2 regions of the Caulobacter sp. SSI4214 genome follow, and region 1 is predicted to be linked to the other one. Evidence: riboswitches for the same ligand, from Rfam matches in the RefSeq annotation. Region 1 holds a riboswitch; the other holds the start of a gene.
What was found. A riboswitch is a leader RNA that binds a small molecule or an ion and turns the genes downstream of it on or off. The one in region 1 is predicted to bind glycine.

Region 2: linked by a shared signal. The riboswitch ahead of gcvT (glycine cleavage system aminomethyltransferase GcvT) and the one ahead of FCU40_RS01895 (TonB-dependent receptor) in region 1 are both predicted to bind glycine.

The regions. Positions count from the first base shown of each region.
Region 1 is NZ_SZWJ01000003.1:97,370-102,207, forward strand. It holds gene FCU40_RS01880 (sensor histidine kinase) at 1-842, opposite strand, end outside; gene FCU40_RS01885 (response regulator transcription factor) at 839-1,507, opposite strand; gene FCU40_RS01890 (extracellular solute-binding protein) at 1,596-2,627, shown strand; glycine riboswitch at 2,893-2,982, shown strand; glycine riboswitch at 2,986-3,077, shown strand; gene FCU40_RS01895 (TonB-dependent receptor) at 3,200-4,838, shown strand, end outside.
Region 2 is NZ_SZWJ01000067.1:8,765-13,602, forward strand. It holds gene gcvPB (aminomethyl-transferring glycine dehydrogenase subunit GcvPB) at 1-253, opposite strand, end outside; gene gcvPA (aminomethyl-transferring glycine dehydrogenase subunit GcvPA) at 250-1,596, opposite strand; gene gcvH (glycine cleavage system protein GcvH) at 1,708-2,073, opposite strand; gene gcvT (glycine cleavage system aminomethyltransferase GcvT) at 2,092-3,201, opposite strand; glycine riboswitch at 3,366-3,456, opposite strand; gene FCU40_RS16840 (ORF6N domain-containing protein) at 3,582-4,382, shown strand; gene FCU40_RS16845 (zinc-dependent metalloprotease) at 4,379-4,838, opposite strand, start outside.

The DNA.
Region 1 (4,838 bases):
GCCTGGTCGCGTGGCGCCGTCGCCGAGCGCTCCAGCAGCGCCAGATTGGCGACGATCACCGAGAGGGGGGTCCGCAACTGATGCGAGGCGTCGGCCGAGAAGCGTTCCAGGGCGCGCGTGAAGCGGTCCAGGCTATCCATCATGCGATTGAAGGCGCCGACCACCGGGGCCAGTTCGGCGGGCGCGTCGGCGGCGCTGACCGGGGTCAGGTCCGGACGCGAGGCCTGGGCGCGGGCGGTCAGGTCGGCGGTCAGCCGGCGCAGCGGCGCCAGGCCCCACCCGAGGGCTGGGATGACCAGGGCGGCGGCGACAGCGACCAGCAGCACCGGCAGGCCGATCAGGTTGAACAGCAGTTCGCGCACGCTGGCCTGGCGGGAGTCCAGGCTCTGGGCCACGGCGACCACGACCGGTTCGGCCATCCCCGGCGCCATCACGGTCGATTGCGCGATGCGCACCGGATAGCCGCGCATGGTGGCGTAGGCGAAGTTGGTCTCGTTGGGCGCCGGCGCGGGGGGGCGCGGCAGGTCCTCGTAGCCGGTGATCAGGCGAGGGCCCTGACGCACCGCGTAGAACACCGCGTCGCGTTCGGGGCTGTCCAGCAGGCCCAGGGACCAGGGCGGCAGAGCGACCTTGGCCTCGCCGTTCCTCACCCCGATCTGGGCGACGATCGAGGCGACGGACCCAGCCAGCAGGCGGTCGGAGTCCTTCTCGACCACTGCCTGGGCGGCCAGGGCGCCGGCCAGGGCCAGGGCGGCGGCCAGCAGGGCCAGCGGCGCGATCTGGGCCAGCAGCAGGCGGCCGACCAGGCTGGAGCGACCCCGTCCCCAGGCTTCGCGTCTCACGGGTCGAGCCGATAGCCAAGGCCGCGCAGCGTACTCAGGCGCGGCCCGTCCGGCGCCAGCTTGCGCCGCAGCCGGCCGACATGGACATCCAGGGCGTTGGGCGACGGCGTTTCCTCGTCGGGAAATACCTCGGCGGCCAGGTGATCGCGTTCGACGACGCGGCCAGCGCGCCCGGCCAGGGCCTTCAGCGCCGCCCACTCCCTGGGGCGCAGGTCCAGGCGCCGGTCGCCGACCCAGGCGCAGCCCGCGTCCCAATCGCAGGCCAGGGCGCCGACATGCACGGTCCGCGCGGCATAGCCGGCCTTGCGCCGCGCCACGGCCCGCACGCGGGCCACCAGCTCGAACGGGTCGAAGGGCTTTGGCACATAGTCGTCGGCGCCCATGTCGAGGCCCGCGATGCGGTCGCGGACGGCGTCGCGAGCGGTCAGGATGACGATCGGCGTGGAGACGCCCTTGCGCCGCAGCCGGCCCAGGATCTCGAACCCGTCGATGTCGGGCAGGCCGATATCCAGCACGATGGCGTCGAAGCCGGCGCCATGCGCCGAGGCCATGGCCAGGGCGGCTGCCCCGGTCTCGGCGCAGACGGCCACGTTGCCCTCGCTCTCCAGCGTCGCGATCAGCGAGCGACGCAGGGGCGGATCATCCTCGACAACCAGTATCTTCATCGGGGATGTAGGGACCGAAGACGAAAGGGGACGGGCCATCCGACGCCGATTGCCAGATAAGGTCAAGGGACGCGGAACGCGTCGGGTCATGGCCGCGCTGGTCCTGGCGGCGACGCTGGTGGGCTGCGCGCCCAAGCCCGCCGGACAGGCGACCAGCGCCTGGGACGTGAACGCCGCCCAGCGGGAGGGCGAACTGGTCATCTATATGAACAGCGACGGCCACGAGGACGTCACCGACGGGTTCCAGCGGCGCTTTCCGAAGATCAAGGTGCGCCTGGTGACGCTGACGTCCGTCAAGATCCGCGAGCGACTGATCGCCGAAACCCAGGCGGGCAAGCCGGTCGCCGACGTCGCCTGGAGTTCGACGATGGACATCCAGGTCAAGCTGATCAACGACGGCTACGCCCAGACCTATCGCAGCCCGGAGGCCAAGGGCCTGCCGACCTGGGCGGTATGGCGCGACCAGGGCTTCGGCGTCACCGCCGAGCCCATCGTCTTTGCCTATAACAAGAAGCTGTTGAACGAGGCGGAGGTCCCGCGCAGCCACGCGGCGTTGCTGGCGGCCCTGCGCGCCGACCCCGATCGCTGGCGCGGCAAGATCGCGATGTACGATCCGGAAAGGAGCGGGCTGGGCTTCATGTACATGTCCGGCGACCTGCAGGTCTATCCGGACGCCCAGGCGATGTACGATGCGCTGGCGGGGTCGGAGCCTGGTCTGTTCGTGGTGGGCTCCGCGATGCTGAACAGTCTGACGGATCAGCATGTGATGGTCTTCGGCCTGACCCAAACCTTTGCCGAATGGTGGGCGCGCAGACGCAATCCCGATCTCGGCTATGTCGTGCCCAACGACTATCAGCTTCTGATCTCGCGGGTGGCTTTCATCACCCGCTCGGCGCCGCATCCGAAGGCCGCGCGGCTGTTCCTGGACTATCTGATGTCCGACGAGGGGCAGCGGCGGCTGGCCCAAAGTGGACTTCCGCCCATCCGGTCCGTCGGCGGCGCGACCGCCCTTGGCCTAGGGGCAAGGCCGATCCGGATCGGCCCCGCCTTGCTGGCCAATTTCGACCAGGGCCGTCGGGCCGAGCTGCTCGACACCTGGAGGGCGGCTCTCAAGCAATAGGATTGCATAATATGCGGGCAATTTCGATTAAATTTTAGGCAATATTGGCGAATATCAGAAACTTGGCGGCATTTCGGCGGCCGGCGTGGAACGCCGCGAAGCTGTCACCGACCTGTCATCGCGACGCCTCTGGCGAAAGCGGAAGAACGGGCGCGGCCATCGTTGGTTGATCACGGGGTGGCCTTTTCTCCGCGTGTCGCGCTTCCCGGTATTTCATGCCTCATTTCCGCACTTTGACGCCGGATGTCGAAACGTTCGTATTGGCTCGGCTCTCGCGGAAGAGATCGGGTTCGACCCGACGCCGAAGGCGCAACCGCCCCGGAAACGCTCAGGCAACAGGGACCGCGGAGCAAGAGGACGCTGGAAAGCAGGATCGCCCCGATAGCGGGCGGCCTCGCCGAAGGAGCAAGGGCGCGACCGCGCCTGAATCTCTCAGGCCAAGGGACAGCGGGGGCAGAGGAATCGCCTGGCGGAAACGCGGGATGAGGCCCGCGCGACGCGACCGAACGCGACCGAATAGACGGTCGCGCGGGGAGGCGGCTGTCGATCGTTGAAACAGAGGGGATCTTGCTTTGACTCTTTCACGCCAAACCCGCCGGGGCCTGCTGCTGGGCTGCAGCCTGGTTCCCGCCATCCTGGCTCTCCAAGGCGCCGCTCTGGCCCAGGAGGTCGCCAAGCCCGAGGACAACAGCGTCGGCGAAATCGTCGTCACGGCCTCGCGCATCGACCGCGCCGACTTCCAGGCGCCGACCCCGACCGTGCGCGTCACCGCCCAGGATCTGAGCGTCGGCGCGCGGCCCAACATCGCCGCGGCCCTGAACGACCTGCCGCAGTTTCGCGCCACGACCTCGGCTCAGACCACCGGCACCAACACCGGCGCCGGTAACGCGCCCGTCGACCTGCGCGGCCTGGGCATCAGCCGCACCCTGGTGCTGCTGGACGGCCGCCGCTTCGCCGGCGACAACGACCTGAACCTGATCCCCAGCGTCCTGACCAAGGGCGTCGACGTGGTGACCGGCGGCGCCTCGGCGGCCTGGGGCTCCGGCGCCGTGGCCGGCGTGGTCAATATCAGCATCGACCGCGCTTTCACCGGCCTGAAGATGGGCGTCGAGCGCGGCGAGTCCTCGTACAATGACGCCAAGCAGATCCGTCTGGAGGCGGCGGCGGGCAAGAGCTTCGCCGACGGCCGCGGCCACTTCGTGATCGGCGGCGAATATATCGACAACGACGGCGTGATCCCGAAAGACAGCCGCCCCAATGTCGGTCGCTGGGCCACGGTCTCGAATGGCGCTGGCCGCTTCATCCTGGCGCCGAATGTCGGCTTCGCCAACGCCGCGCCCGGCGGCCTGATTCTTTCTGGCGTTCTGAAGGGCAAGACCTTCAATCCTGACGGCACCTTGCGCGACTTCAACTACGGCACGGTGGTCGGGACCAACACGGTCGGCGGCGAAGGGCCCTCGAACGATGACCTCTCGCCGCTGGTCACGCCGCAGAAGCACTACGCGGCCATGGCCAGCCTGACCTATGACCTGACCGACAAGGTCAAGATGACCGCCGAGCTGCGTCGCTCGCGGATGTGGAACGACTACATCTGGTTTGGCGACCACAATCGCGGCAACCTGACGATCAAGTCGGACAACGCCTTCCTGCCGGCGGCGGTGAAGTCGGCGATGGCGGCGGCCGGCCAGACAAGCTTCACGATGGGCCGCTTCAATACCGAGGCCTATCCGACCATCGACTTCGAGCGTGTCTCGACCCAGGGCACGATCGCCTTCGACGGCTCGTTCGGCGACAGCTGGCGCTGGAGCGCCTACTACAGCCATGGCGAGAACGAGAACAATATCGACACGCCCGGGTTCTTCCTGACCCAGAACTACGCCAACGCGGTCGACTCGGTGATCAGCCCGACGACCGGTCAGCCGATTTGCCGCGTCGCCCTGACCAACGCCTCGACCAACTGCGTGCCGATCAACCTGTTCGGCCAGGGCGCGCCTTCCAAGGCGGCGCTGGCCTATGTGACCGGCACGCCCAGCCAGCGCGAGACCAGCAAGCTGGACGTCGGCGGCTTCAGCCTGCGCGGCGAGCCCTTCAGCCTGCCCGCCGGTCCGGTCTCGATCGCCGTCGGCGCCGAGGCCCGCAAGGAGTCGATCAACCGCACGGTCGGCGCGCTCGACGCGGCCAAGGCCTTCACCACCTTCAGCTTCTCGGCCA
Region 2 (4,838 bases), on a different contig from region 1:
GCACATAGTGGCGCACGGCCTCGGGCTCGGAGAGGCCCGGCAGGCCGATCGGTTCGGACCGCAGCAGGCCGGCCAGGTCGCTCGACGGCGCGGCGGCGTCCGGCAGGTCGACCCCGGTCTTGGTCCAGCCGTTCAGCTCGAAGATCAGGGCTTCGTCCTGCAGTAGGCCGCGACCGCCGGTCAGGGTTTCATGGCCGCCAGCGTCGTTGGCGGTTTCGGGGCGCGTGGGGCGGCCGACGTTGTTCATGCTCATTGGCCCACCACCTTGGTCAGCAGCTTGGTCAGGAAAGTGATGTCGACGTCCAGCGTCGTCTCGGTGGCGGCGACCAGCAGCACGTCGTCCATGCCCGCGCTGGCGTCGAGACGCGAGAACGGCACGCCGAACAGCGCGCCGTGGCTGGCCAGGGTCTCGACCAGTTCGGCCGCGTTGCCCGGGACACGGACCGCGAACTCGTTGAAGAAGCGCGGCGTCAGGATCTCGTAGCCGGGCACGGCCGCCAGGGCGTCGCGAAGGGCCAGGGCCTTCTGGTGATTGAGCGCGGCCAGCTTGCGCAGCCCCACCTCGCCCAGCAGGCTCATATGGATCGAGAACGCCAGGGCGCAGAGGCCGCTGTTGGTGCAGATGTTCGACGTCGCCTTGTCGCGGCGGATGTGCTGCTCGCGCGTCGACAGGGTCAGCACGAAGCCGCGCTTGCCGTCGGCGTCGACCGTCTCGCCGCAAAGGCGGCCCGGCATCTGGCGGACGAACTTTTCCCGACAGGCGAAGAGGCCGACATAGGGGCCGCCGAAGTTCAGGCCGTTGCCGATCGACTGGCCCTCGGCCACGGCGATGTCGGCGCCCATCTCGCCGGGCGACTTCAAGAGGCCATACGAGACCGCTTCGGTCGTGACGACGATCAGCAGGGCGCCGGCGGCGTGGGCCGCCTCGGCGATCTTGCTGACGTCGGTGACCGTGCCGAACACGTTCGGGGTCTGGACGACGACGCAGGCGGTGTCGGCGTCGATCGCGGCGATCACCGCGTCCTCGGCGTCGATGGCCGCTGGCATCCGGGCTGTCTCGACGCCAGCGGCATGGGCCAGGGTCTCGATCGCGCCGACATAGTGCGGATGGACTCCGCCCGACATCACCGCCTTGCTCCGGCGGGTGACGCGGTGGGCCATCATCACGGCCTCGGCCGCGCCGGTCGAGCCGTCATAGAGCGAGGCGTTGGCGACCTCCATGCCGGTCAGGGCCGCGACCTGGGTCTGGAACTCGAACAGGACCTGCAAGGTGCCCTGGGCGATTTCCGGCTGGTAGGGCGTGTAGCTGGTCAGGAACTCCGACCGCTGGATGATGTGGTCGACCGTGGCCGGCACGTGGTGGCGATAGGCGCCGGCCCCGCAGAAGAACGGCCCCTCCCCCGCCGAGCGGTTGCGACGGGCCAGGGCCGTCATCTCGCGCTCGACGTCGAGCTCGCCGGCGAAGCGCGGCAGGTCGACGGGCGCGTCGCGGCGGGCCGAGGCCGGCACGTCGACGAACAGGTCGTCGATCGACTTGACGCCGATCACGCCGAGCATCTCGGCGCGATCTTCGGGGGTCAGGGGGAGGTAGCGCATGTTTTTGTCCTGCTCCCTTCCCCTAGATGGGGAAGGGTGGGGATGGGGTGGCTAGGGCGGCGGGGTCACCCCCAACCCTGCCCTTCCCCCATCAAGGGGGAAGGGTTCTTGTTACAGAGTGCCCAGGTAGGCTTCGTAGGCGTCGCGGTCCATCAGGGCGTCGACCTCGGCCGGGTTGGCGAGCTTGATCTTGGCGAACCAGCCGCCGCTTTCCGGCAGGGCGTTGACGGTTTCCGGGGCGTCCGACAGCTCGGCGTTGCCCTCGACGACGTCACCCGACACCGGGGCGTAGACGTCCGAGGCGGCCTTGACGCTTTCGACGACGGCCAGCTGGTCGCCTTGCTTGACGGTCTTGCCGGCCTCGGGGACTTCCACGAACACCACGTCGCCCAGTTGCTCGGCGGCGTAGGCGGTGATGCCGACGGTGGCCACGTCGCCCTCGACGACGACCCACTCGTGATCCTTGGTGAAACGCATCCTGGTGAGTCCCTTGATTTAGAGTTTGCGGACGTAGCGGTTGGGAACGAACGGGCTGGCGACCACCTCGGCGGCGGCGGCTTTCCCGCGAACGATGACCTTCAACGGGGTTCCGATCGCGGCGTGGGCCGGCGGGACGAAACCGATGGCGATGGGATAGCCCAGGCTGGGGGCGAAGCCGCCGCTGGTCACCTTGCCGATCACGGCGCCGGCCTCGTCAGCAATCTCGGCGCCTTCGCGGGCCGGAGCCCCCTCCAGAACCTTCAGGTTCACGCGGACGCGGGTGAGCTCGCCGGCCAGTTCCTTGGCGATGCGATCCGCGCCGAGGTAGTCGCCGGCCTCGCGGCGCGACTTGCCGACGGCGAAGTTCAGGCCGGCCTCGATCGGCGAGACGGTCTCGTCCAGGTCGTGGCCGTACAGCGGCAGGCCGGCTTCCAGGCGCAGGCTGTCGCGAGCGCCCAGGCCGATCGGTTTGACACGCTCGTCGGCCAGCAGGGTGTTCCACACCCGCTCGGCGGCGTCGGCCGGGACCGAGATCTCGTAGCCGTCCTCCCCGGTGTAGCCCGAACGCGAGACGATGGCGTCGACGCCGAAGGCGGTCAGGGCTCTGGCGTCCATGAACACCATTTCGGCGGCTTCCGGGACGTGGGCGGCCAGAACGGCGGCGGCCTCCGGGCCCTGCAGCGCCAGCAGCGCGCGGTCCTCCAGGCGGGTCACCGTGGCCTCGCCGGCAAGCTCGCGGGCGATGATGGCGTAGTCGTTGTCCTTGCAGGCGCCGTTGACCACCACGAACAGGCCGTCGTCGTCCGGACGCGCGGTCATCAGGTCGTCGATGATCCCGCCCCGCGCGTTCAGCAGCACGCCATAGCGCTGCTTGCCGGGCTTGAGGCCCTGATAGTCGGCCGAGACGACCTTCTCGAAGCTCTTGGCCGGGTTTTCGCCGCGCAGGCGCGCCTGGCCCATGTGCGAGACGTCGAACAGGCCGGCGTGCTCGCGGGTCCAGAGGTGCTCCTTCAGCACCCCGTCCTTGTACTGCACCGGCATGGAATAGCCCGCGAACGGCACCATGCGCGCGCCCGCCGCCACGTGGGCGTCGTACAGCGGGGTCTTCTTCAGATCTTCGGACAAGGAACGGGCTCCAAGCGGGGTCGGCGACGGGACCGGCGTCCGCCGGCAAGTCGCCCCCGCTGTCCCTTTGACCTGAGAGATTCCGGCCTTCCCCCTCTGCTGCTTGGGGTCAGCCTTGCTCCTTCGGCGAGCCGCCTTGTCGGACGGCTACTTTCCAGCGTTCCTAAACCCGCGCGGTCCTTTTGCCTGAGCGTTTCCGGGGCGGTTGCGCCTTCGGCCTCGGGAGCGAATCCCGATGTCTCCCGCTGGGGTCCTGGGCTCTTAGGGCGAGGCGGGGACGAGAGTCAACGACGGAGGTGGCGTCGCGCCCGGCGATTGCGAACAATTGTAGAACATGTCAAAGTTGATATCCTAAAATGGGATATCGACGAGCGACCCACATGGAGGGGACCTTGCCGGCGGAAACTCCGCAACGCCTCGACGTGTTCGAACTGCGCGGCCAGCACGTCATCCTGGATTCCGATCTCGCGCGACTGTTCGCCGTCGAGAGCAAGCGGCTGAACGAACAGGTCAAGCGCAACCCCGAGAAGTTCGAGAACTTCGCCTTCCAAATGACCGCCGCTGAGTTTGAATCTTTGAGGTCGCATTTTGCGACCTCAAACGCGGGCCGAGGCGGCCGGCGCCACCGCCCCTACGTCTTCACCGAGCACGGCGTGGTCATGGCCGCGACCGTGGTGAAATCCGAGCAGGCGATCGTCGCCACGCGCTTCATCATCAACGTCTTCGTCGAGACGCGGCGCAAAGCGCCCGATGGCAGCAACCTTCCAGGGCTGATCGACGCTCGCCGACTGCCCCCGCTGGAGGCACAGGCCCGCGTCACTCTGGCGGGAAAGCTCAACGACGCCCTGGGTCGTGTGTTGGACGCCATCGCCGATCCCGTCGCCCAGACCACCGTCCGCGACGAGGCCAAGGCGCTGGCCGCCGAAGGCCTGGCCAGCCTCAAGGAGTATCTCCGCAAGGCCGGCGTCCAGAACGAGAAGACCCTGGCCGAGGTTCGCAAGCTGCTGGCCGAAGCCGAGGCGTTGGAGGCCGAGACCGCCCTTCGCGCCACCGAGAATCAGCATCGCCAACTGGCCCTGCTGGCCAAACAGCTGCGCCTCGTGCTGGCAGCCCAGCAATATCTCGAGCGCGGCGGCGTCGAGGACCTGCTGGGCGTGCTGAAGGACCTGGAGCGGGCCTAAAGCGCCAGGTCGCCGAACCAGTCGTCTTCCCCGATCGGCGGACCAGGCGGGACGGCGACCTTGCCCTTGCCGTCGGCGACGAGGGCCGCGAGGCGCCCGCCGCTCGGGTCCGAGACCACGCCAGCCAGCACCAAGGCCTGGGCGCGATCGGCCGCGTCGCCTGGCGTCAGGGTCTTCAGCCCCTTGCCCCACTCGGAGAGCCGCGCGCGGATCAAGGCGGCGGCGGTCGGCGAAAGGTCCCGGTCGGCCAGGGTCTGGGCCAAGCTGGTCACCAGACGCTGGCGGACGCGCCGCGTCAGCTCGGCCTGCCGGCCCGTCGCCTTGCCGTCGAAGGCGACGAAGGCCAGGGCCTTATCCAGCAGGCCGTCGACGCCTGGTTGGGCCGGATCGCGGCGTTTGGCCTCGACAAGGCGGTTCAGGCGCGCCGCGGCGAACAGGTCGCTCCAGACCAGATCG